Regions from separate parts of the Streptomyces sp. NBC_00647 genome, predicted to be linked through region 3. Evidence: riboswitches for the same ligand, from Rfam matches in the RefSeq annotation. Region 3 holds a riboswitch; each other region holds the start of a gene.

Region 1 (7,499 bases), 4.0 Mb from region 3:
GAGGACGACGTTACGGCCCTTGGGGCCGAGGGTGACCTTGACGGCGTCGGCGAGCTGGTTCATCCCGCGCTCGAGACCGCGCCGTGCCTCCTCGTCGAACGCGATGATCTTGGCCATGTGAAGTGGTCCTCCCGGACGGGGTGGATTGCTCCGGATCGTGCCCGCGCCCGCGACGGACGGCCTGCAAGCCTTGTGGTTCCTTGCCCCACAGGCCCGCGGGCCTCGCCGGCCCGATCCAAGTTCTGTCACTCTCACTGGGAGAGTGCTAACGCCAATGATTAGCACTCGACCCCTGCGAGTGCAAGCGCCTCTCATGAAAACGGGCCCCTGGTGGAGCGCACGCACGGCGCCCGGACGGAGCGCGCTCGCGGGCGCGCGCGAGACAGAACAGGGGACCCCGAGGGTGGCCGGGGACGCACGAGGGGCCCGCATCCCTGGTGGGATGCGGGCCCCTCGGCGTGAGTGCGTCGGTGGCCGTTCGCGCCCGGATCAGACGGCGAGTTTGACCATGTCCGCCTGCGGACCCTTCTGGCCCTGCGAGATTTCGAACTCCACTCGCTGACCCTCTTCAAGGGTGCGGTAGCCGTCCATCTGAATCGCGCTGTAGTGCACGAAGACGTCCGCACCACCGTCGACCGCGATGAAGCCGTACCCCTTCTCCGCGTTGAACCACTTGACGGTGCCCTGAGCCATGCCTAACTCCCCTATTACTGGCCCTTGCACAGATCCACACTTCGCGGATCCGGGTCAGACCTCACCCCCCATTGGTTGGGGGTGTGCGCCGGAACGCGTCGACCGCGGCTGAATGTATCTGTCCAACTGCCGTCTGCAACAGGTCAATCGGACGAGAATTCTGGGCATGGCTGATCGTTGAAATGCGGAGAATTCGCAAGGATTCAGGGCAAGTCGGGCCCCGTAAATGCCATAAACGGCTCAAAAAGGAGCGGTAGTTTGGCTACTTCTTGTCGGATGCCGGGCGAGGACTCATATGCGTCCGGCATGAAACCAACATCGAAAGCGAAGCGACTTCCCCAACTGTAGCGCGCTCAACCCTACAGAATTGCCCCCTCCGTTTCTCTCACGGAGGGGGCAATTCGATGAACTCAGCGTGTTCGGCATTACCGAGGGTAACGATCAGCCTCCGGCGACGGCCGGAATGATCGAGACGCCCACACCGTCCGGGGTCGCCGTCTCCAGGCCCTGCTCGAACCGGACGTCGTCGTCATTGACGTACACGTTGACGAAGCGGCGCAGCTTGCCCTGGTCGTCCAGAACGCGCGCGGCGATGCCCGTGTGGTTCTTCTCCAGGTCGGCGATGACCTCGGCGAGGGTCGTACCCTCGGCCGTCACCTCGGCGACGCCCCCGGTGTAGGTGCGCAGGATGGTGGGGATGCGGACGTTGACGCTCATGATGCGAGGCCTGCCTCTCGGAAGGAGTCGAGGTTCGGGCGGATGGTCGCGGTCAGCCCGGTGTCCGAGGCCACCGCGTCCAGAGTCTTGAGGCCGTCGCCGGTGTTCAGCACGACCGTGGTCAGAGTCGGGTCGAGGAGACCGTTCTCGATCAGCTTGCGGGTGACGCCGACGGTCACGCCGCCGGCCGTCTCCGCGAAGATGCCCTCGGTGCGCGCGAGCAGCTTGATCGCGTCGACGATCTGCTCGTCGTTCACGTCCTCCACGGCACCGCCGGTGCGTCGCGCGATGTCGAGCACGTACGGCCCGTCCGCGGGGTTGCCGATGGCGAGCGACTTGGCGATGGTGTCCGGCTTCTGCGGGCGCACGACGTCGTGACCGGCCTTGTAGGCGACGGACACCGGCGAGCAGCCCTCGGCCTGGGCACCGAAGATCTTGTACGGCCTGTCCTCGACGAGCCCGAGCTTGATCAGCTCCTGCAGGCCCTTGTCGATCTTCGTGAGCTGGGAGCCGGAGGCGATCGGCACGACCAGCTGGTCGGGGAGCCGCCAGCCGAGCTGCTCGCAGATCTCGTACGCCAGCGTCTTGGAGCCCTCGGCGTAGTACGGCCGCAGGTTGACGTTGACGAAGCCCCAGCCCTCGCCGGCCGGGTCGCCGATCAGCTCGGAGCAGAAACGGTTCACATCGTCGTAGTTGCCCTGGATGCCGACGAGCTCGCCGCCGTAGACCGCGGCCATGACGACCTTGCCCTGCTCCAGGTCGTGCGGGATGAACACGCAGGAGCGGAAGCCGGCACGGGCCGCCGCGGCGCCCACGGCGCCGGCGAGGTTGCCCGTGGAGGAGCAGGAGAGGGTGGTGAAGCCGAAGACACGGGCCGCTTCGATGGCCTGGGCGACGACGCGGTCCTTGAAGGAGTGCGTCGGGTTGCCGGAGTCGTCCTTGACGAAGAGCTTGCCGGCGTCGACACCGAGCTCGCGGGCCAGGTTGTCGGCCTGGACGAGCTTGGTCCAGCCGGGGTTGATGTTCGGCTTGTCCGCCACGTCCGCGGGGACGGGCAGGAGGGGCGCGTAGCGCCAGATGTTCGCGGGTCCCGCTTCGATGCGCTTGCGGAGCTCTTCGGTCTCGTAGGCCGAGAAGTCGTAGGCGATCTCCAGCGGGCCGAAACACTCCTCGCAGGCGAAGACCGGGCCGAGCGGGACGCGGTGTCCGCACTCGCGGCAGGAAAGCGCCGCTGCCGGGCCGAGGTCCACCGCATCGGCGGAGTTCACGGAGTTCGTGGTGCTTGCAACTGTCTGCGCAGCCATGGAGGCGAGGCCCTTTCTCCTCATCTTCCTCACGACGCACTTCGCCGTGAGACGGATTTGGCACCTTCCCTAGCCGGGAGCCTCGCGACGCGATCGACATCGATCGGTACGAGACCGGCTGGAGGGTTGCCGGGGCTTCATCGGGCCGTATCCCTCTGCCCCTCTGGATGAGCGGTATTTGATTGTTGAACTGTTGAACGTGCTACGCGCCGATGATCGAGGACATGCGATGGTCATCCGCGTTGTTCAAGACTGTAACCGAAGGCCAGGACAGTTGAGATAGTCGTCCGAACCGCGAGACGACGGCAATCGATCTGCCGCTGGCCGCAGCGGGCACGCTGATGAGAGCGTGTGATCAGACAGTGAGGAGCCGCAGACCGTGCTGAAAGACGTCGAAAGCTGGCTGAGCACACGCTCCTGGTCCCTGACCGACCGCCCGCTCCACAAGCTCATGGCCGCGAAACGTTCCACCGGATCGACGGTCAGCGTCGTGCTGCCCGCGCTCAACGAGGAGGAGACGGTCGGCGAGATCGTGGCGATCATCCGCCACGACCTGATGCAGCAGGTGCCCCTCGTCGACGAGATCGTCGTCGTCGACTCGGGCTCGACCGACCGCACCTCGGCGGTCGCCGCCGCCGCGGGCGCGAGAGTCGTGCACCGCGACGACATCCTCCCTCGGATTCCCGCGGTGCCCGGCAAGGGCGAGGTGCTGTGGCGGTCGCTGCTCGTGACGAGCGGGGACATCGTCTGTTTCATCGACGCGGACCTCAAGGAGTTCTCGTCCGACTTCGTCACCGGGATCGTGGGCCCGCTGCTCACCGACCCCGGGGTCGATCTGGTCAAGGCCATGTACGACCGCCCGCTGGGCGGCGCCTCGGGACAGGGCGGCCGGGTCACCGAGCTGATGGCCCGCCCCCTGCTGAACATGCACTGGCCGCAGCTGGCGGGCTTCGTCCAGCCGCTCGGCGGCGAGTACGCGGCCCGTCGCTCCCTGCTCGAACAGCTCCCGTTCCCCGTCGGCTACGGCGTGGAGCTGGGCATGCTCGTCGACGCCCTGCACCTGGTGGGCCTGGACGCCCTCGCCCAGGTCGACGTCGGCGTCCGCAAGCACCGCCACCAGGACGGCCAGGCCCTGGGCCGTATGGCCGCCGCGATCTACCGCACCGCCCAGCTCCGGCTGGCCCGCGGCCACCTGATCCGCCCCGCCCTCACCCAGTTCGAGCGCGGCCGGGACGGTTTCCAGCCGCGCACGTACTCGGTGGACACGGAGGAAAGGCCCCCGATGAGCGAAATCTCCGAGTACCAGCGGCGCAAAGCCGCGTAGACCAGCCCTCCCGGCCCGCGATCGCATACGGCCGAAGGGAACGTTTGAGCGTTTCGACACGGGGCTAGGTTTCGAGGCATGGCTTCAACGCACGGTGCCCACCGGATTCTGGTCGCGTCCAACCGCGGCCCGGTCACCTACGAGGTACGGGAGGACGGTTCGCTGCACGCCCGGCGCGGCGGCGGCGGCCTCGTCTCGGGCCTCTCGGCGATCGGGCCCGACGCGGGCGCCCTATGGGTGTGCTCGGCCCTCGGCGACGGCGACCGGGAGGCCGTCGCGCGCGGAGTCGGCGAGGACGGCGTGCGCATGCTGGCCATCGACGCCGACGTGCACGCCGACGCCTACAACGGCATCGCCAACTCCGTCCTGTGGTTCGTCCACCACATGCTGTACCAGACCCCGCTGGAGCCGGTCTTCGACGCGGAGTTCCGGCGCCAGTGGGAGTCGTACCGGACCTACAACCGCGCCTTCGCCGAGGCGCTGGCCGAGGAGGCAGCCGAGGGCGCGGCGGTGCTGGTCCAGGACTACCACCTGTGCCTGGTGCCGGGGATGCTCCGTGAGCTGCGCCCCGACCTGCGCATCGGCCACTTCTCCCACACGCCGTGGGCGCCCGAGGACTACTTCCGGATGCTCCCCGACGACATCCGCGCGGAACTGGTGGGAGGCATGCTCGGAGCGGACCGGGTGGCGTTCCTGACCTGGCGGTGGGCGACGGCCTTCATGCGCTGCGCGGAGGAGGCCGACCCCGAGCACTACAGCGCCACCTGGCCCTCGGGCGCCCCCCGGGCGATCGAGCACCTGGACGGCGCCCGGCCGCCCGTGCGCGAGACCCTCGTCGGCGTGCACGGCCTCGGCGCGGACGCCGAGTTCCTGCGCGAACGCTCCCACCGGGAGGACGTCGAGCAGCGGATGGCCGCACTGCGCACGGAGATCGGCGAGGGACGCCGGACCGTCGTGCGCGTCGACCGGACCGAGCTGTCCAAGAACATCGTGCGGGGACTGCTGGCGTACCGGCAGCTGCTGGACGACCACCCGGAGTGGCGCGAGCGGGTGGTCCACGTGGCCTTCGCCTACCCCTCGCGGCAGGACCTCGCCGTGTACCGGGAGTACACGGCCGAGGTGCAGCGCGTGGCCGACGAGATCAACTCCCGGTACGGAACACCCGGTTGGACCCCGGTGGTCCTGCACGTCAAGGACGACTTCGCGCGCTCGCTCGCCGCGTACCGGCTGGCCGACGTCGCCCTCGTCAACCCCATCAGGGACGGCATGAACCTCGTCGCCAAGGAGGTCCCGGTCGTCTCCGACGAGGGCTGCGTGCTGGTGCTCTCGCGGGAGGCCGGGGCGTACGAGGAACTGGGCGAGGACGCGATCTCGGTGAACCCGTACGACGTGATCGGTACGGCACGGGCGCTGCACGAGGCGTTGACCATGCAGCCGGGCGAACGGGCGGAGCGCACCAAGCGGTTGGCCGCCGCGGCCACCGCTCTGCCGCCGGCCCAGTGGTTCCTTGATCAGCTGCAGGCGCTGGAGACCTGAACACAGTCCAGCCCCTCCGGCAGGATCCCGGCTGCGGCTGCACTTTTCAGCCCCGGCCGGGGAATGAACTTCAGCGCCTCCGGCGCTTGAGGAGCGGGGTCCGGGGCGGAGCCCGGGTACGGGACGGGTAGGGGCGGAGGGGGCGAAACAAGCCTTCCGCCGCCCTCGCCCGCACGGGCGACGAGCGGCCGGTCAGGCGAGTTCGGCCGCGAGAGAAGCGAGCAGCCGTACGACCCCGGACGGGCCGTCGACCACCAGGTCCGCCCGCTCGGCGAGTTCGCCGACCTCGGAGCTGCCGCTGCACACCAGGAGTCCGGGGACACCGTCGGAGCGGAGCTTGTCGACGGCGGCGAAGGCGGGCAGGTCGCCCAGGTCGTCACCCGCGTAGAGGACGGCCTCGGCGCCGACCTCCCGGACGTACTCCAGGAGGGCGACCCCCTTGTCCATGCCCGGCGGGCGCAGCTCCAGGACCATGCGGCCGGGCTCGACGATCAGGCCGTGCCGGGTGGCCAGATCGGCCAGTGGCTCGCGGAGCGCCTCGAAGGCGGCCTGCGGGTCCGCGGCGCGGCGTGTGTGCACGGCGACCGCACGGCCCTTCTCCTCGATCCAGGTGCCCTGCCAGGCGCCGATCCGGTCGAGGAATCCCGGCAGTTCGGCGCGGACGGCGGCCACGCCGGGGTGCGGGGCGGGGGCGGTCACCGTGCCGCTCACCGCGTCCCAGCGCTCGGCGCCGTAGTGGCCGAGGACGACGAGGTGCTCCAGCCCGGGGACGCCCGCGAAGCCGCCGTGGCGTACGGCCACACCGGCCGGACGGCCGGTGACCACGGCGATCGAGGCGACCTTCGGGGCGAGTGCCGCGAGGGCGGGCACCGCGTCGGGGTGCGCACGGGCTTGATCGGGGTCGGGGACGATGGGGGCGAGGGTCCCGTCGAAGTCGAGTGCGACGACCGTCCGGGTGGGGCGGGTGAGGATCGCGTCCAGAGCGTCGCGCCCGGCGGGGGTCACCGGGGCCGGCAAGGGGTCCTTGGATTCGGGATGGCTGCCCATGGGGCGACCCTATCCGGGTGGGGGCGGGCGCACCCATGGCTCATGGCCGAGCGGGGTACCCGCCCGGCCGGAATGCCTCGCTCTGACGGCTCCCCCGAGCCGAATCCCCGGTCCGACGATCCGCCCGGCCGGAGGCCCGGTCCGACGGATCCGTCCGGCCCGGAGGCTCGATCCGACTGATCCGGATGCCGGTCCGGAGGCTCGTCTCACCGATGCATCCTGCCCGGGTGCCTCTGTCTCGCCGAGCCGTGATGCATCCTGCCCGGGTGCCTCGGTCTCGCCGAGCCGTGCCGTGCAGCAGGGGCCTCGGTCTCGCCGAGCCGTCCGGCCGGAGGCCTCGGTCTCAGCGCTCCGCCCTGCGGGCCTCCCGGACCCGGCGCAGCCTGTTCACGGTCACCGGGTCGTGCGCCAGGGCCCTCGGGTCGTCCAGCAGCGCGTTGAGCAGCTGGTAGTAGCGGACCGGGGCCAGGCCCAGCCGTTCTCGTACGGCACGTTCCTTGGCGCCGGGGCCGGGGAAACCGCGGCGCTCCAGGGCGAGGATGCTCCGTTCGCGCGCGGGCAGCTCTTCCATGGACAGCACGGTAGCCCCCGGCACCGACAGTGCCGAGCCGGAGCCGGAGCCGGGACCGGGACCGGAGAGCGGGAGGGGAGCGGGGCTGTCCTAGTAGCCGCTGTCCGCCATGGTGGCGTTGGTCTGCAGGGAGCCGAGGATCTCGGCGGGGTTGCCGTCCGGGCTCACCGCCTTGGCGATCTCGCTCTTCACGTCGGCGCTGACCTCGGCCCAGGAGGTCTTGCCGACCGGGTAGAGCACCGAGGAGGGCAGCTCGGCGAGGAAGGGCTCCAGGTCCGCGTCGTCCGGGTCGGACGCCATCGCGTCG
Region 2 (7,499 bases), 2.3 Mb from region 3:
ACCTCAGCGGTGCCGTCGTCCGGCTCCCCGCCTGTGGTCTCCACCATCCGTCACCCCAATATCCGTGCGGGGCCCGCTCCCTCAGGAGCCGGCACCCGGCCTGTCCACGAGTTCGACCTGATCCACCGCGTTGCACCAGCGGCACCGCACCGACTCGATGGTCTCATTGACCACCTCGCGCTCCTCGACCTTCGGCTCACCGGCGAGGTCGAGGTGCACATACTCGACGACCTTCGAGGAGCGGGTCACGTCGAAACGCGTGAGGTTGCCGCAGAGGGCACAGCGCCAGCGAGTCTTGGCGTCGGGCAGGGGAACCGTCATAGGGCAGTCGCTCTTTCCTTCTAGTGTCCGTCCGGCGCCGGTCTCCCGGTGCATGTGGCTCGTAACCCTACGGCCTGGCGGGTACTCGACGCTCTGGTGTCCGCGGCGGCGAGGCGGTCTGCTCCGATCGGTCCTGTTGCGTCATGCTCTGTACCATGATCGGCAATTGGAGTACGGCGGTCGGCAGGGCGTTGCGGGGCCAGTCCGCGCCGGTGACGTACGGGCTGATCGTCCTGTGCTGTCTGATCTTCGTCATCGGTCCCGCCTCGGGCCTCGATCCCGCGTACGGCACCGGGGACGAACTGCTGGTCGCCCAGCGCGCGTACTTCCGCCGCTGGGGCGTGGTGCCGTCCGACCTCTTCGGCGGGGCCCCGCGCGAGGCACTCACCCCGGCCACGGCCCTGTTCATCCACGGCAGCTGGCTCCACCTCCTGGGCAACATGCTGTTCTTCTACGTCTTCGGGGTGATGACCGAGGAACGCATGGGCCATGTCGAGTTCGCCCTCTTCTACCTGGGCTGCGGATATGTCGCCCTGCTCGGTTACGCCGCCGCCAACGCCGGCTCGCAGCAGTCCCTGGTCGGGGCGTCCGGGGCGATCTCCGCGGTACTCGGCGCGTTTCTGTACCTGTTCCCCAAGGCCCGGGTGACCAGTCTCTTCCCGTTCCTCTTCTTCCTTCCGCTGCGGTTCCCGGCCTGGGTGGTGCTGCCGTTCTGGTTCGCGCTGCAATGGCTGGCGGCGGGCCGCAGCGACTCCGGACCCGGGGTCGCCTATCTGGCCCACCTCGTGGGCTTCTCGCTGGGCTTCGTCTACGCGTGGGCGCGCTTCGGGCGCCGTGGGGCCGCCGCACCCTCCCCGGGGGCGCTGCCGGGACCCCCGGCGCGGCAGCCGGGCCAGGTGGACCGCGAGTAGGGTGAGATCCCCCAGCAGTGGCCCCCGAGGGAGAGAACCAGCCGTGATCACCGCGATCGTCCTCATCAAGACCAGCGTGGACCGGATCCCCGAGATCGCCGAGTCGATCGCGTCACTGGAGAGCGTCAGCGAGGTCTTCTCCGTCACCGGCACCTACGACCTGATCGCGATGGTCCGGGTCAAGGCCCACGACGACCTGGCGGACGTCATCCCCGGCAGGATCAGCAAGATCCCGGGCGTCGAGGCGACGGACACGCACGTGGCGTTCCGTACGTACTCCGAGCACGACCTGGAGGCGGCGTTCGCGATCGGTCTCGATTCCTGACCGACGGGACGCCGCCTCCGGGCGTGACCTGCGCGGGCGTCAGACGGCCGGGACGCAGCGGCCGCCCTCGGTGCGGTACTGCCACCGGGCGCCGTCCCGGACCAGCTCGCGCACCGCGCGGACGAAACGCTCGACGTGCTCGTCGGGCGTGCCGGCGCCGAAGCTGACCCGGATGGCGTTGAGGGACTTCTCGCCGGGCGCTGCCTCCGGGGCGCCGCACTCCCCCTGGGTCTCCGGGTCGCTGCCGAGCAGCGTGCGGACCAGCGGGTGGGCGCAGAAGAGGCCGTCACGGACGCCGATGCCGTACTCGGCGGAGAGCGCGGCCGCGAAGTGCGAGCTGTTCCATCCCTCGACGACGAAGGAGATGACGCCGACCCGCGGGGCGTCGTCACCGAAGAGGGAGAGGACCCGGACCTCCGGGACCTCCGCGAGACCCGCGCGGACGGTACGGATCAGGTGCTGCTCACGGGCGAGAAGGTTGTCGAAGCCCTCCTCGGTGAGCGCCTTGCAGGCCGACGCGATCGAGTAGGCGCCGATGACGTTCGGCGAGCCCGCCTCGTGCCGGGCGGCGCTGTCGTGCCACTCCACGTCCACGCCGCCGTCCGCGCGCCGGGAGACCTTGCGGCTGGCGCCGCCGCCCGCGAGGTACGGCTCGGCCTCGCGCAGCCAGTCGGAGCGGCCCGCGAGGACACCGGAGCCGAAGGGCGCGTACAGCTTGTGCCCGGAGAAGGCGACCCAGTCGACGTCGAGGTCCTGGACCGACACCGGGTGGTGCGGGGCGAGCTGCGCGGCGTCGAGGACGATCCGGGCGCCGTGGGCGTGCGCGGCGGCGGCCAGCTCACGCACCGGCCACAGCTCCCCGGTGACGTTCGAGGCACCGGTGACACAGACCAGGGCCGGCCCGTGGGGATCACGGGCGGCGAGGGCGTGCTCCAGGGTGGCGACGGCCTCGCCCGGGGTGCGCGGGGCGTTCAGGTAGGTCACCCGGGCGTCGCGCCAGGGCAGCAGCGAGGCGTGGTGCTCGGTCTCGAAGACGAAGACCTCGCAGCCGGCCGGGAGCGCGGCGGCGAGCAGGTTGAGCGAGTCGGTGGTGGAGCGGGTGAAGACCACCTGGTCCCCGGCGCGGCAGTCCAGGAACTCCTCGACGGTCCTGCGGGCGTTCTCGAAGAGGTCGGTGGACAGCTGCGAGAGGTAGCCGGCGCCCCGGTGGACGCTGCCGTAGTACGGCGCGTACGCGGCCACGTCGTCCCACACCCGCTGGAGGGCGGGCGCGCTGGCGGCGTAGTCGAGGGCGGCGTAGGTGACCTCGCCGCCGGTGACGAGCGGGACGGTGACATCCCGGCCGAGAACGGCCAAGGGGGCACAAACGGTCTGGTCGGCGGCAGCGGTGGAGACAGACATGGCGAGCTCCTGTGAGAGGCAGGCGGGATCGCTGCGCGAGCCGGCCGCCCGGAAGCAGGGCTCAGCGCAGGGAAAGGTGAAAAAGGGTGTGCGGAGGCGGGGCTCGACGCCCTATCGCATTCGCTTGCTCACAGAAGGCTCCCTCGAACGACCAGGACCCCTGGTTGCATCCGCCCGGAAGAGCGGGAGGGGTCCGCGCTTGCCGTAGACCTCGCTGCCTACGACCTGGTCTTCACCCGGGGCACCCCGCCACGGACGGAGGGTTGCCGGACAGCCGGCCGGGGCCTGATGGCTGTCACTCATGACCTGACACAGCATCTTGCCAGAGGATCTTCCACGCGCAAGGCGCAGTCCGGATTCTGGACTGCGCCTTGCTCCGCGGCACTGGTGGATCAGGCGTTGCTGGCGGCCACCCAGCGCTCCAGAGTGCGCTTCGCGGCCCCGGAGTCGATCGCCTCGGCCGCCTTCGCCATTCCGGCGCGGAGCTGGTCCGCGAGCGGGGCGTCGGTCGGCGACAGGGCCACCAGGGCCGCCGCCGAGTTCAGCAGGACCGCGTCCCGTACGGGCCCGGTCTCGCCGTCCAGCAGGCGCCGGGCGACCTCCGCGTTGTACGAGGCGTCGGCGCCGCGGAGGGCCTCCACCGGGACGATGTCGAGACCGACGTCGCGCGGGTCGAAGCGCTCCTCGGTGACCGAGCCGTCACGGACCACCCAGACGTCGGAGCCCGCGGTGGTGGTCAGCTCGTCGAGGCCGTCGTCGCCGCGGAAGACGAGCGAGGAGTTGCCGCGCTCGGCGAACACGCCCGCCACGATCGGCGCCATGCGCGGGTCGGCGACTCCGACCGCCTGGGCCTTCACCCGCGCCGGATTGGTCAGCGGGCCGAGCACGTTGAAGGTCGTCCTGATGCCCAACTGGCCGCGGGCCGCCGCCGCATGACGCAGCGCCGGGTGGAACTTCACCGCGAAGCAGAAGGTGATCCCGGCCTCTTCGGCCACCTCGGCGACCCGCTTCACCGTGAGCTGGAGATTGACGCCGAGCTTCTCCAGGACGTCGGAGGAGCCGGACGCGGAGGACGCGGCCCGGTTGCCGTGCTTGACCACCTTGGCGCCGGTGCCGGCGACCACGATCGAGGACATCGTGGAGATGTTGACGGTCTTCGCGCCGTCGCCGCCCGTGCCGACGATGTCGACGGTGTGCCCGGGCACCTCGATCACATTGGCGTGCTCGTACATCGCCCGGACGAGTCCCGAGATCTCCTCGACGGTCTCACCCTTGGCCCGCAGGGCCACCACGAACCCGGCGATCTGCGCGTCGGTCGCCTCTCCGCGCATGATGCGGTCCATCGCCCAGGCCGTGTCGTCCGCGCTCTGGTCGCGGCCCTCGAGCAGGCCGTTCAGTACCTGGGGCCAGGAACGGACCGCCGCGGTGTCGCCTCCAGCGGGGTTCACAGCGCTCATGGTCGCTCCTGGGTTCGTAGGTGACGCGAAGGGACTCACCCCTTGCGCGGGGTGACTCCACCCTATCCAGCCCGGGAGACGGCAAAGAGCCCCGTCCAGTGCCTGGACGGGGCTCTCGCCGTGGCGAACTACCGGGGATCAGTGGTGGCCGTGGCCGCTCGTGATCTCCTTGTACTCCTCGACGGTGGGCTTGGGGATCTGGCTGTCCTCCCCGTAGAAGCCCTCGCTCATCTTGGCGCGCAGCTTCTGCGTGCCCGAGACCTTGCGCTCGACACCGTTCTCGTCGACCGTCGGGCCGATCTCGGCCGGCTTGTACTGCTCGTGCGCGGTGAGCGTGTGCAGCGCGTCCTGGCTGAGCGGCTCGTGGACCTCGATGAACTCACCGTGCGGCAGGCGCTTGATGATGCCCGACTCGCGGCCGTGCAGCACCTTGTCCCGGTCCCGGCGCTGGAGGCCGAGGCAGATCCGCTTGGTGGCGATGAACGTCAGCACCGGCACGACGAAGAACGCGATCCGGACGAACCAGGTGATCGAGTTGATCGACAGGTGGAAGTGCGTGGCCCAGATGTCGTTGCCGCCACCGACGAGCAGGACGAAGTACCAGCTGATCCAGGCGGCACCGAACGCGGTCCGGGTCGGGACGTTGCGCGGGCGGTCCAGGATGTGATGCTCGCGCTTGTCGCCGGTGACCCAGGACTCGATGAACGGGTAGACCGCGATCGCGACCAGGACCAGCGGGAAGATCACCAGCGGGATGAACACACCCAGGACGAGCGTGTGACCCCAGAGGTTGATCTCCCAGCCCGGCATGACACGGATCAGGCCCTCGGAGAAGCCCATGTACCAGTCGGGCTGGGCGCCCGTGGACACCATGTCCGGACGGTACGGACCCATCGCCCAGATCGGGTTGATGGACGCGATCGCCGCGATGGCCGCGATGACACCGAAGACCAGGAAGAAGAAGCCTCCGGCCTTGGCCATGTAGACCGGCAGCAGCGGCATGCCGACGACGTTGTTGTTCGTCTTGCCGGGGCCCGCGAACTGCGTGTGCTTGTGGTAGAAGACCAGGATCAGGTGGCCCACCACGAGGCCGAGCATGATGCCCGGCAGCAGCAGCACGTGCACCGAGTAGAAGCGGGCCACGAAGTCGCCGCCCGGGAACTCGCCGCCGAACAGGAAGAACGACAGGTACGTGCCCACGATCGGCACGGACAGGACCGCGCCCTCCATGAAGCGGACACCGGTGCCGGAGAGCAGGTCGTCCGGGAGCGAGTAACCGGTGAACCCGGTGAACATGCCGAGGACGAACAGCAGGAATCCGAAGACCCAGTTGACCTCACGCGGCTTGCGGAACGCACCCGTGAAGAACACGCGCATCATGTGCACGAACATGCCGGCGAGGAAGATCAGCGCCGCCCAGTGGTGGATCTGCCGGATCAGCAGGCCACCGCGCACATCGAAGGAGATGTGCATGGTCGAGTTGAACGCCTCGGACATCAGCTGGCCCTGCAGCGGGACGTAGCTGCCGTGGTACTCCACCTCGTTCATCGACGGGTGGAAGAACAGCGTCAGGTACACACCCGTGAGGATGATGATGATGAAGCTGTACAGGCAGATCTCACCCAGCATGAACGACCAGTGGTCGGGGAAGATCTTGCGCATGTTGGACTTGGCCAGGGAGTAGATCCCCAGACGGCCGTCGGCCCAGTCGGCCACCCGCTCACCGGCGGGCGCCTTCTCGCGCGAGGAGCGCGAGTCGGAGGTGGTGGTAGTGCTCATCCGCGCTCCCAGAATGCAGGACCGACGGGCTCCTTGAAGTCGCTGAGCGCCTCGAGGTAGCCCTCAGCGTTCACACCGATCTGCAGCTGCGGCAGGGCGTGACCCGCCGGGCCGAAGATGACTCGGGCACCGTCGGAGAGGTCGAAGGTGGACTGGTGGCACGGGCACAGCGCGTGGTGCGTCTGCTGCTCGTACAGGGAGATCGGGCATCCGACGTGGGTGCAGATCTTCGAGTAGGCCACGATGCCGTCGTAGGACCACTCGAGTTCCTGCTTGTCCTTGATGTTGTCCGGCTGGAGCCGGATGATCATCAGGGCCGCCTTGGCGATCTCCTTCTGGAAGTCCTCGTCGTGCTCCTCCAGGCCCTCGGGCTTGGCGAAGGTGAGCGAACCGACGGCCACGTCCGAGGGACGCAGCGGCTCGTTCGTGTTCATGTTGACGAGGAGCTTGCCCTTGGACCACAGCGTGTGGCGCAGCTTCGTGCCCGGCAGCGGACCGAGGTCGCGCAGCAGCATGACGCCGGAGAGCGGGAACAGGGCCAGCGCGCCGAACATCGTGTTGCGGATCAGCTTGCGACGGCCGAGCGCGGACTCCTTGGCACCCGCCTTGAAGTCGGCCATGACCTTGGCCTTGACCTCGGGCTCCGCCTCGATCGCGTGACGCTCGTCGGCGATCTCCACGTCGGACATCAGCGTGCGGGCCCAGTGGACCGCACCCGCGCCGATCGCGAACAGCGCCACACCGAGCGTCATGCCCAGCGCGAAGTTCAGCGCGCTGATGTGCCCGAGCGGGAAGACGAAGACCGACTTGTCGTTCGGGATCGCCACGTACGAGGCGATGAAGCCGACGGTGGCCAGCATCGACAGCACGAAGAGCATGGCGACAAGGCGTTCGGACCGCTTGGCGGCCCGCTCGTCGATGTCCTGGATGCGGTGCTCATGGGGCGGAAGCCCCGGGTCCGCGAACGGGTTCTGCTCGTCCGCGACGGCTACCGAGCCACGACCGTGCTCGGCGTGGTCGTCGGTGGCCCGCTCAGCGGGCACGTTCTCTTCTGGAATGTCTTGGCTACTCATGACTTCTTGGCCTTTGCGGTCCGAGCGGCGACCCAGACGGCGACGGCGACCAGGGTTCCGAGACCGAAGACCCAGCCGAACAGGCCCTCGCTGACCGGCCCGAGGCCGCCCAGCTCAAGACCGCCGGGGCTCTCGGTGTCGTCACCGTTGACCGCGTCGAGGTACGCGATGATGTCCTGCTTGTTCTTCTCCGTCAGCGTGGTGTCGGGGAAGGACGGCATGTTCTGCGGGC
Region 3 (7,499 bases):
GCTTCGGCACGCGGCGTTGGGACACGGGACGCATGTGCCTCACCTCCGCTCTTTCGGCCCGGCGCTCCGGGGTCCGTCGTCCGCCCGGCCCTCGCGACTCCCCGACGGGTCGCCACGCGGTCCCGAACAGAGACAACCGCACGGCTATGCCCTTTCTTCCTGCTGCCCGGCTCCTTCTTGCCCGGCTCGCACAGCCTGTTGTCCAGCAGGGGTGCGGACGAGCACGAACCGGGTGCGGCGGCGCGGGGTGAACCCGATCGACTCGTAGAGCCGGATCGCGTTCGTATTGTCGGCGGCGGCGTGGAGGAAGGGGATGTCCCCGCGTTCCGTTATGCCAGCCGCGACCGCGCGGACCAGTCGTGTGGCCAGGCCTCGGCCTCGGTGGTCGGGGTGGGTGCACACCGCGCTGATCTCGGTCCAGCCCGGCGGGCGGAGTCGTTCGCCGGCCAGGGCGATCAGCCGGCCGCCCTCCCGGATGCCCAGGTAGGTGCCGAGTTCGACGGTGCGGGGCAGGAAGGGGCCCGGCCGGGTGAGGGCGATCAGATCGAGGATCTCGGGCACGTCGGCGAGACCGAGCCGTACCGCTTCGGGCGCCGGCTCGGCGTCCAGCGCGGTGGCGATCATCTGGACGCCGTAGCCGCTCTGTTCGGTCGTCCAGCCGTCAGGGACGACCTGGACCGCGGTGACCGGGGTGACCGCGCCCGGACCGACGAGTTCGGCCAGGTCGTCCCACGAACGGGGATCGGCGGGGTCGGCGAGAGCGGCGAACGGGGACACGTCCGTCGGATAGCGGGCGGCCCGGCCGACCCGCTCGGCGAGGTGGGCGTGCGGACCGGTCAGCGCGGCCCAGGCCGCGTTGTCCAGGATGTGGGGTGCGGTCGGGGCCGGAGAGGGGGCGGGGTGGACGCTGGTGGACATGGCAGTGCGGTTCTCCGTATCTGGAACGCGGCCGGCCGCGCCCCGGGGCTCCGCCGCGGCGCGGCGGAGCCCCTTGAGGTGGACGGTGGTTCAGGAGTTGTCGAGCGGCAGGCCGGGCGGGTTGACCTGGGAGGTGTCGACGGCCTCGTTGGAGAGGTTCCAGGCGGCCAGCCACTTGCCGTACTGGCCGTTCTTGATCAGGTAGTTGATCGCGTCGGCGAGTGGCGCGGCGAGCCCGCTGTCCTTCTTCGCGGTGGCCGCGATCAGACCCTGGAGCGTTTCACCCGCGCCGGAGAACTTGCCCGCGTTGCGCGTCGGGTTGGGGGTCTTCGCGGTCTGGGTGATGTGGTAAGCGATACCGGGGTTCGGGCCGAACGAGACGTCGATCTTTCCACTGGACAGCGCCAGGGCGGTGGCGTTGTTGTCCTGGTAGTACTTGAGGTTGAGCTTCTTGCCCTCCTTGGCGAGCTTCGACTTCCACTCCAGGAGGATCTTCTCCTGGTTGGTGCCGGCGCTCACCGCGACGGTCTTGCCGGCCAGGTTCCGGTAGTCGTCGTCGAAGTTCCAGGTGCTCTTCTTGCGCACCTCGAAGCCGAGGTTGTCCTGCCGGTAGGAGGCGAACTCGTACTTCTTCTTGCGCTCCTCGGTGTCGGTGACGTTGGAGAAGGCGACGTCCACCTTGCCGCTGTCGATGCCGACGAACAGGTTTTCCCAGGTCGAGTTCTTCACCTCCGGCTTCAGTCCGAGGACCGCGGCCACCAACCTGCCGAGGTCGGGTTCGGCGCCGGTGAGTGTCTTCTGGTCCCCGCCCACGTACGCCAGCGGCGCGAATCCCGCGGGCAGGGCTCCGACGCCGATCCGCAGTGTGCCGCTCTTGGCGACGGACTTGGGCAGCAAGGCGCTGATCGACTTCACCTCGGACACCTTCAACTCGGTCTGCTTGGCCGCGCCGTTGGAGAGCGCGCCGACCGTGACCGATCCGGCCGAGGCGCCCTCGGTCCGGGTGGCGGCGTCGCTGTCACCCCCGCATGCGGCGAGCCCGGCGGCGAGGGAGGCGACGGCCGCGGTGGCGGTGACGCCGCGAAGAATTCTGCTGTTCAGGGGGAGCGTACGCATGGCTGTCCTTGTCGGGTGTGTGCGGTGAGGGTGTGGGGGCGCGGTCCCGGCGGGCCGCGAAATCGGGTGGCCCTGCGTGACGGCGCACGGCTGAAGGCGAGTTCGGAGGACCGCGCCGAGCGACGCGTCCTCGTTCGCCGCCGGCGGCTTCGGTCGGAGGCTGGAACCGACGGGCCTCGTTGTGCGCCCGTCGGCGCGCCGGTCAGAGAACCTTGCTCAGGAAGTCCCTGGTGCGCTCCTGCTGCGGGTGGTCCAACACCTGTGAGGGCGGGCCCTGTTCAACGACGCGCCCGCCGTCCATGAAGACGACCCGGTCGGCGATCTCGCGGGCGAAGCCGATCTCGTGGGTGACGATGACGAGGGTGGTGCCGCTCCTGGCAAGGTCCTTGATGACGGCGAGTACTTCGCCGACCAGTTCGGGGTCCAGCGCCGAGGTCGGTTCGTCGAAGAGGATGACCCCCGGCCGCAGGGCGAGGGCGCGGGCGATGGCCACGCGCTGCTGCTGTCCGCCCGACAACTGCCGCGGATAGGCACTGGTCCTGTCCCCCAGCCCCACGCGGGCGAGCAGATCGCGGGCCAGCTCCTGGGCGTCGGGCTTGGACAGTTTTCCGGTGGCCACCGGAGCCGCGGCCACGTTGTCCAGCACGGTGAGGTGCGGGAAGAGATTGAAGTTCTGGAAGACGAAGCCGATGCGGCTGCGCTGCCCCAGGATGACCCGCTCGCTCAGTTCCCTCAGCCGCTCACCGTGCCTGCGGACGCCGATGAGCTCGCCGTTCAGGCTGACATGGCCGATCTCGGGCTTCTCCAGATGGTTGATCACCCTCAGGAGAGTGGACTTGCCGGATCCGGACGGCCCGAGGATGACCGTGACCTCTCCGGGCCGGACGGTCAACTCCACACCGTCCAGGACCTGATGGGAGCCGTACCACTTGTGCACGTCGTGCACCTCCACCGCGGCCGGCTGGATCTCGAGCGCTCCGATGGCCTCGGCCGGCGGAGCCGTCTCCGGCGCCTGGTCCTCCGGTACCGTCCTGGTCTTCACTGTCGTCCGACGCGCTTCGCCAGTCATATCGCCGTCTCCCTCCGGATCCGGGCCCGCACGTCGCGCAGACCGTTCCGTACCTTCTGCAACGGGGTCGGCGGCAGGGTGCGCAGCGCGCCCCGCGAGTAGTACCGCTCGACGTAGAACTGGACGACGGACACGACGCTCGTCAGGATCAGGTACCAGGCGGTGGCGACCAGGAGCAGCGGCACGATATCGCCGGGATAGGTGCTGCCCATGCTCTGAACGGAGCCGAACAGGTCCAGCAGGGAGACGTAGAAGACGAGCGAGGTTCCCTTGATCAGGCCGATCAACTGGTTGACGTAGTTCGGGGTGATGGAGCGCAGCGCCTGCGGAAAGACGATCTTCGCGAACTGGTACCGCTTCGGCAGGCCCAGGGCTGAGGCCGCCTCGTGCTGACCCTGGTCGACGGAGAGGATTCCGCCGCGCACCACTTCGGAGGCGTACGCCGCTTCGTTCAGGCTCAGTCCGATGACGGCGACGGCCATGTCGGTGGCCAGGCGGGACTCGTCGAAGGTGAAGAAGGCCGGCCCGAACGGCACCCCGACGCTCAACGTCCGGTACAGCGCGCTGAAGTTGTAGAGGAACAGCAGGACGACGATGAGCGGTACCGAGCGGAACAGCCAGGTGTAGACCCAGCTCACCGCGCGCAGCACCGGGCTCGGGGAGAGTCGGGCCAACGCCAGCAGGATCCCGCCGAGCAAGCCCAACACCGCGCTGTAGACGGCGACTTCGAGGGTGATGAGCAGGCCGTCGAGGATCGTCGGACGCAGGAACCAGTACTGGAAACGGTCCCACTGGTAGAAGGGGTTGGTCACCAGGCCGTGAGCGATCTGGGCGACCAGCACGAGCACGACGGCCGTGATGATCCAGCGGCCGGGGCGCCGGAGCGGAAGGACCCGCTGCGCCGCCAGGGGCTTGGGCGAGGCGGGGACGTCGGGACGGGGGACGGCCTGGGCAGGCAGCGCTGATCCGGAGGACACAGCTATGCCTGGAGATTCACTCATGGAGAGCTCCAGCGGATTCGGACACCCCGGACCACGGCGAGCGGCAGCGTGACGCGGAGCCTCAACGGCTCGGCGCGAAACGAGGGCACGGGCGCACAGGGAACGGGGGCTGGACGGAGAAAGGGCACACCGCCACAGCGGTGGTCGTCAGCGATTCGGAAGAGGAACCGTCAGCCTTGGCAGAGGGTGCGACACATGTCCGTACACAGTGCGCTGTTGACGCGCAGCAGGTCGACGGAGCGGTCGGCGCACAGCACCACGCGGCCGAGGCGCCGCCATGCGGCCGTCCCGTCAGCTGCGTTCATCGCCGTCACCATCGTCTCTCCGGCCCTGGGGCATCCCGTTTGTGGGCCGCACGTTAGGCCCGCCCCGAAAAGAATGTCAATCCGGGTGACCACCAGGTGAGACCGCGTGCCACGCCTTCTTGACGGCGCCACAGGGCGCACCGAGACTGGCGTGGACGGTCACGATTGTCAGCGCCCACGGTGCGGGTTCGTCCCGCACCTGTGGTCATCGGCCCCGGCTCGCTGACAGGCAACCCTTCCACCGCGACGGGGTGCCCCGGGTGACGACCGGGTCCCGCCGGCGTGGCGGGGCAAGCGTGGTCTCGCGTCTCGCGAGCCCCGGAGTGGGACCGGTGAGAATGCCCAGGAACGGCTTGACGAGGCGCCTGCACATCGATCTGTTGCGTGTCTCCAGCGCTTACTGATCCGTAGCCGGTCCGTTCGATCCGGACCGGTGCGACGAGCGCAGTCGTTCCGCATTCGGCCGCTGGTGCCCACAAGGCGGCGGTGGCTTCCTCGTTCCCCAAGGGAGAGTCATGCCTGAGACAGCTTCGCGTCCTTCCAGCACGGCCAACTCACGTCCTTGTGACCAGGTTTCGTTCCCCTCCGAGCTTCGTCTCAAGGTGGCGACGCCCTCCGCCCTCCCCCACCGTGTCGACAGCCGGATCGGTGTCGGCCTGGCCGGCGGCTTCTACCCCGCACCGCACCGCTACGAGCTGTATCTGTCGGAGAGTTGTCCGCTCTCGCTGCGCATCGCGATCACCCTCGACCTGCTCGGTCTGAAGGACTCCGTCGCCACGACGGTCCTGGCGGACCCCACAGGGACACCTGAGGCCTTCGCCTCGCTGCGCCGCGCCTACGAGGCCACCGAGCACCACTACGACGGACCGCTGACGGCGCCCGCGCTGTGCGACCGGTGGAGCGGACGGATCGTCAGCAACCACACCCCCGACATCCTCCGCGATCTCGCGGGGCTTCTCTCCGGTCACGGCGCGGGGTGCCCGTCGACGCTGCGTCCACCGGACCTCGCCGCGGACATCGAGGCTCTCCGCGACCTGCTGGACCGCGATGTCACCCCTTCCGCCCAGCCCTCGGAGCTCTCCGCGGCCCTGGAGTTGTTGGACTGTCAACTCGCCGGGCGGCCCTATGTCCTGGGCGAGACCCTGACGGCGGGGGACGTGGACGTGTGGGTGGCCCTCACCCGTTTGGACCCGGACGGCGCCGCCCTGCGCTCACTCCCCCGGCTCCAGGACTACGTACGCCGGCTCGGCGACCACCCCGCCTTCCGGAGCGGAGGTACCGCCCGGCGGCGGTGAGGAGCCCGTAGCGCCCACCCGGACGGGTGAGCGGCGTGCTCACGCGGACGGCAGATCGGAGAACCAAGGGTGTCCCGCCGGGTGCCCAGGACTGGTCCTGAAGTCCCGGAGCCGGCCGGGACGGTCCACCGGGATTCCACCGGTCTGCCGTCGTGCGCATGCGGTCCGTCGACGTTCGGCGCAGTCTATGAGCGTAGGAGAGCGACACCCAGACCACACGTCCGGCAGTCATAAGGAATGGCGATGGCTGACACAGGCGCGTCGACACCGCCGTCGGTGGCGCAGCGCAGGATTCTCGCTCCGCTCGCCCTCGCACAGTTCATCTGCAGCTTCGCCGGTTCCAACATGAACGTGATGATCAACGACATCAGCGAGGACCTCGACACGACCGTGCAGGGCGTGCAGGTCGCGATCACGATCTTCCTGCTCGTCATGGCCGCGCTGATGATCCCCGGCGGCAAGCTGACGGACCGCTACGGCCGCAAGCGCTGCTTCCTCGCCGGCCTGACGGTGTACGGGATCGGCGCGCTCCTGAGTGCGGTCTCCCCCGGCCTGGGCGTTCTCATCCTCGGCAACTCGATTCTCGAAGGCGTCGGAACCGCGCTGCTCATCCCGCCGGTCTACATCCTCACGACGCTCCTCTTCGACGACATGACCTCCCGCGCCCGAGCCTTCGGAGTCATCATGGCGCTGGGCGGCATCGGCGCGGCGGCGGGCCCGCTCATCGGCGGGCTCATCACCTCGTGGCTCAGCTGGCGGGCCGCCTTCGTGTTCCAGGCCCTGATCATCGCCCTGATCATCGTGCTGAGCCGCCACATCGAGGACCCGCTGCCACCGGATCCGACCCGCCCGTTCGACACCGTCGGAGCCGTGCTGTCGGCGACGGGTCTGGTCCTCATCGTCATGGGCATCCTGGCCGCCGACAACAACCTCTGGCTGATGACCGGCCTGCTCGTCCTCGGCGCGCTGACGCTGCTGTGGTTCTTCCGCTTCGTGCGTGCCCGCGAGTCGGCCGGCAAGGAACCGCTGCTGTCCACCAGCCTGTTCCGCAACCGCGCCTCCAACCTCGGGCTCATCACCCAGAACATCCAATGGCTGTTGCTCATGGGTTCGTCGTTCACCGTGGCCGCCTATCTCCAAGTGGTGCGCGGCTACGACGCCATCGCGACCGGCGTCATCTTCACGGCCGCCACGCTCGGTCTGCTCGCCACCTCCCTGGCCGCCGAACGACTCGCCCGGCGGCGTCCCCAACGCACCCTGATCATCGCGGGCTTCGCCGTCGCGATCGCGGGCGTCGTCGTCCTGATCGCCATGGTCAACAGCTTCTCCAGCCCCTGGGCCTTCGCTCCCGGTCTGCTCCTGCTCGGACTGGGCCTCGGCCTGATGCTGACCCCGTCGGTCAACATCGTCCAGTCGAGCTTCCCCCAGGACCGGCAGGGCGAGATCTCCGGTCTGTCCCGCAGTGTGTCGAACCTCGGCTCCTCGCTGGGCACCGCGGTCGCCGGCACGATCCTCGTGGCCGGATTCACCACCCGCTCCTACGCCGCGGCCATGGTCACCCTCGCCGTCCTCGGGGTCATCGGACTCATCGCGGCGGCGCTCCTTCCCGGATCCCCCGTCGGCGCGCGCGGCCCGGCGGGCAGCCAGGCACGGAACGACGGCTGAATTCTCCGGCGGATGCCGAAACGCCCCTACCCCCGGAGTCTCGGACGCGCGGACACCGAACGCGTCCCTGCTGTACGCGAAAAGGGGAGAGGCATGAGCTCGAGGCCGAGGTTCGAGGACCGGCTGCTCG

The links. A riboswitch is a leader RNA that binds a small molecule or an ion and turns the genes downstream of it on or off. The one in region 3 is predicted to bind S-adenosylmethionine.
Region 1: another riboswitch for S-adenosylmethionine. It lies ahead of thrC (threonine synthase); the one in region 3 lies ahead of OG788_RS04065 (glutathione S-transferase C-terminal domain-containing protein).
Region 2: another riboswitch for S-adenosylmethionine. It lies ahead of OG788_RS14435 (aminotransferase class V-fold PLP-dependent enzyme); the one in region 3 lies ahead of OG788_RS04065 (glutathione S-transferase C-terminal domain-containing protein).

The regions. Positions count from the first base shown of each region.
Region 1 covers NZ_CP109040.1:4,901,649-4,909,147, forward strand. The annotation lists gene groL (chaperonin GroEL) at 1-117, opposite strand, end outside; gene OG788_RS21335 (cold-shock protein) at 490-693, opposite strand; gene OG788_RS21340 (MoaD/ThiS family protein) at 1,135-1,410, opposite strand; gene thrC (threonine synthase) at 1,407-2,714, opposite strand; SAM riboswitch class I at 2,732-2,888, opposite strand; gene OG788_RS21350 (glucosyl-3-phosphoglycerate synthase) at 3,094-4,038, shown strand; gene OG788_RS21355 (trehalose-6-phosphate synthase) at 4,117-5,574, shown strand; gene otsB (trehalose-phosphatase) at 5,767-6,621, opposite strand; gene OG788_RS21365 (DUF3263 domain-containing protein) at 6,965-7,192, opposite strand; gene OG788_RS21370 (ABC transporter substrate-binding protein) at 7,283-7,499, opposite strand, start outside.
Region 2 covers NZ_CP109040.1:3,266,117-3,273,615, forward strand. The annotation lists gene OG788_RS14415 (NYN domain-containing protein) at 1-47, opposite strand, end outside; gene OG788_RS14420 (hypothetical protein) at 82-321, opposite strand; gene OG788_RS14425 (rhomboid family intramembrane serine protease) at 477-1,232, shown strand; gene OG788_RS14430 (Lrp/AsnC ligand binding domain-containing protein) at 1,276-1,557, shown strand; gene OG788_RS14435 (aminotransferase class V-fold PLP-dependent enzyme) at 1,597-2,958, opposite strand; SAM riboswitch class IV at 3,149-3,265, opposite strand; gene trpD (anthranilate phosphoribosyltransferase) at 3,351-4,415, opposite strand; gene OG788_RS14445 (cytochrome bc complex cytochrome b subunit) at 4,554-6,194, opposite strand; gene OG788_RS14450 (Rieske 2Fe-2S domain-containing protein) at 6,191-7,267, opposite strand; gene OG788_RS14455 (c-type cytochrome) at 7,264-7,499, opposite strand, start outside.
Region 3 covers NZ_CP109040.1:929,893-937,391, forward strand. The annotation lists gene OG788_RS04035 (putative leader peptide) at 1-34, opposite strand, end outside; gene OG788_RS04040 (GNAT family N-acetyltransferase) at 145-918, opposite strand; gene OG788_RS04045 (ABC transporter substrate-binding protein) at 1,009-2,034, opposite strand; gene OG788_RS04050 (amino acid ABC transporter ATP-binding protein) at 2,237-3,001, opposite strand; gene OG788_RS04055 (amino acid ABC transporter permease) at 3,100-4,104, opposite strand; gene OG788_RS04060 (hypothetical protein) at 4,275-4,409, opposite strand; SAM riboswitch class IV at 4,567-4,712, shown strand; gene OG788_RS04065 (glutathione S-transferase C-terminal domain-containing protein) at 5,012-5,704, shown strand; gene OG788_RS04070 (MFS transporter) at 5,948-7,369, shown strand.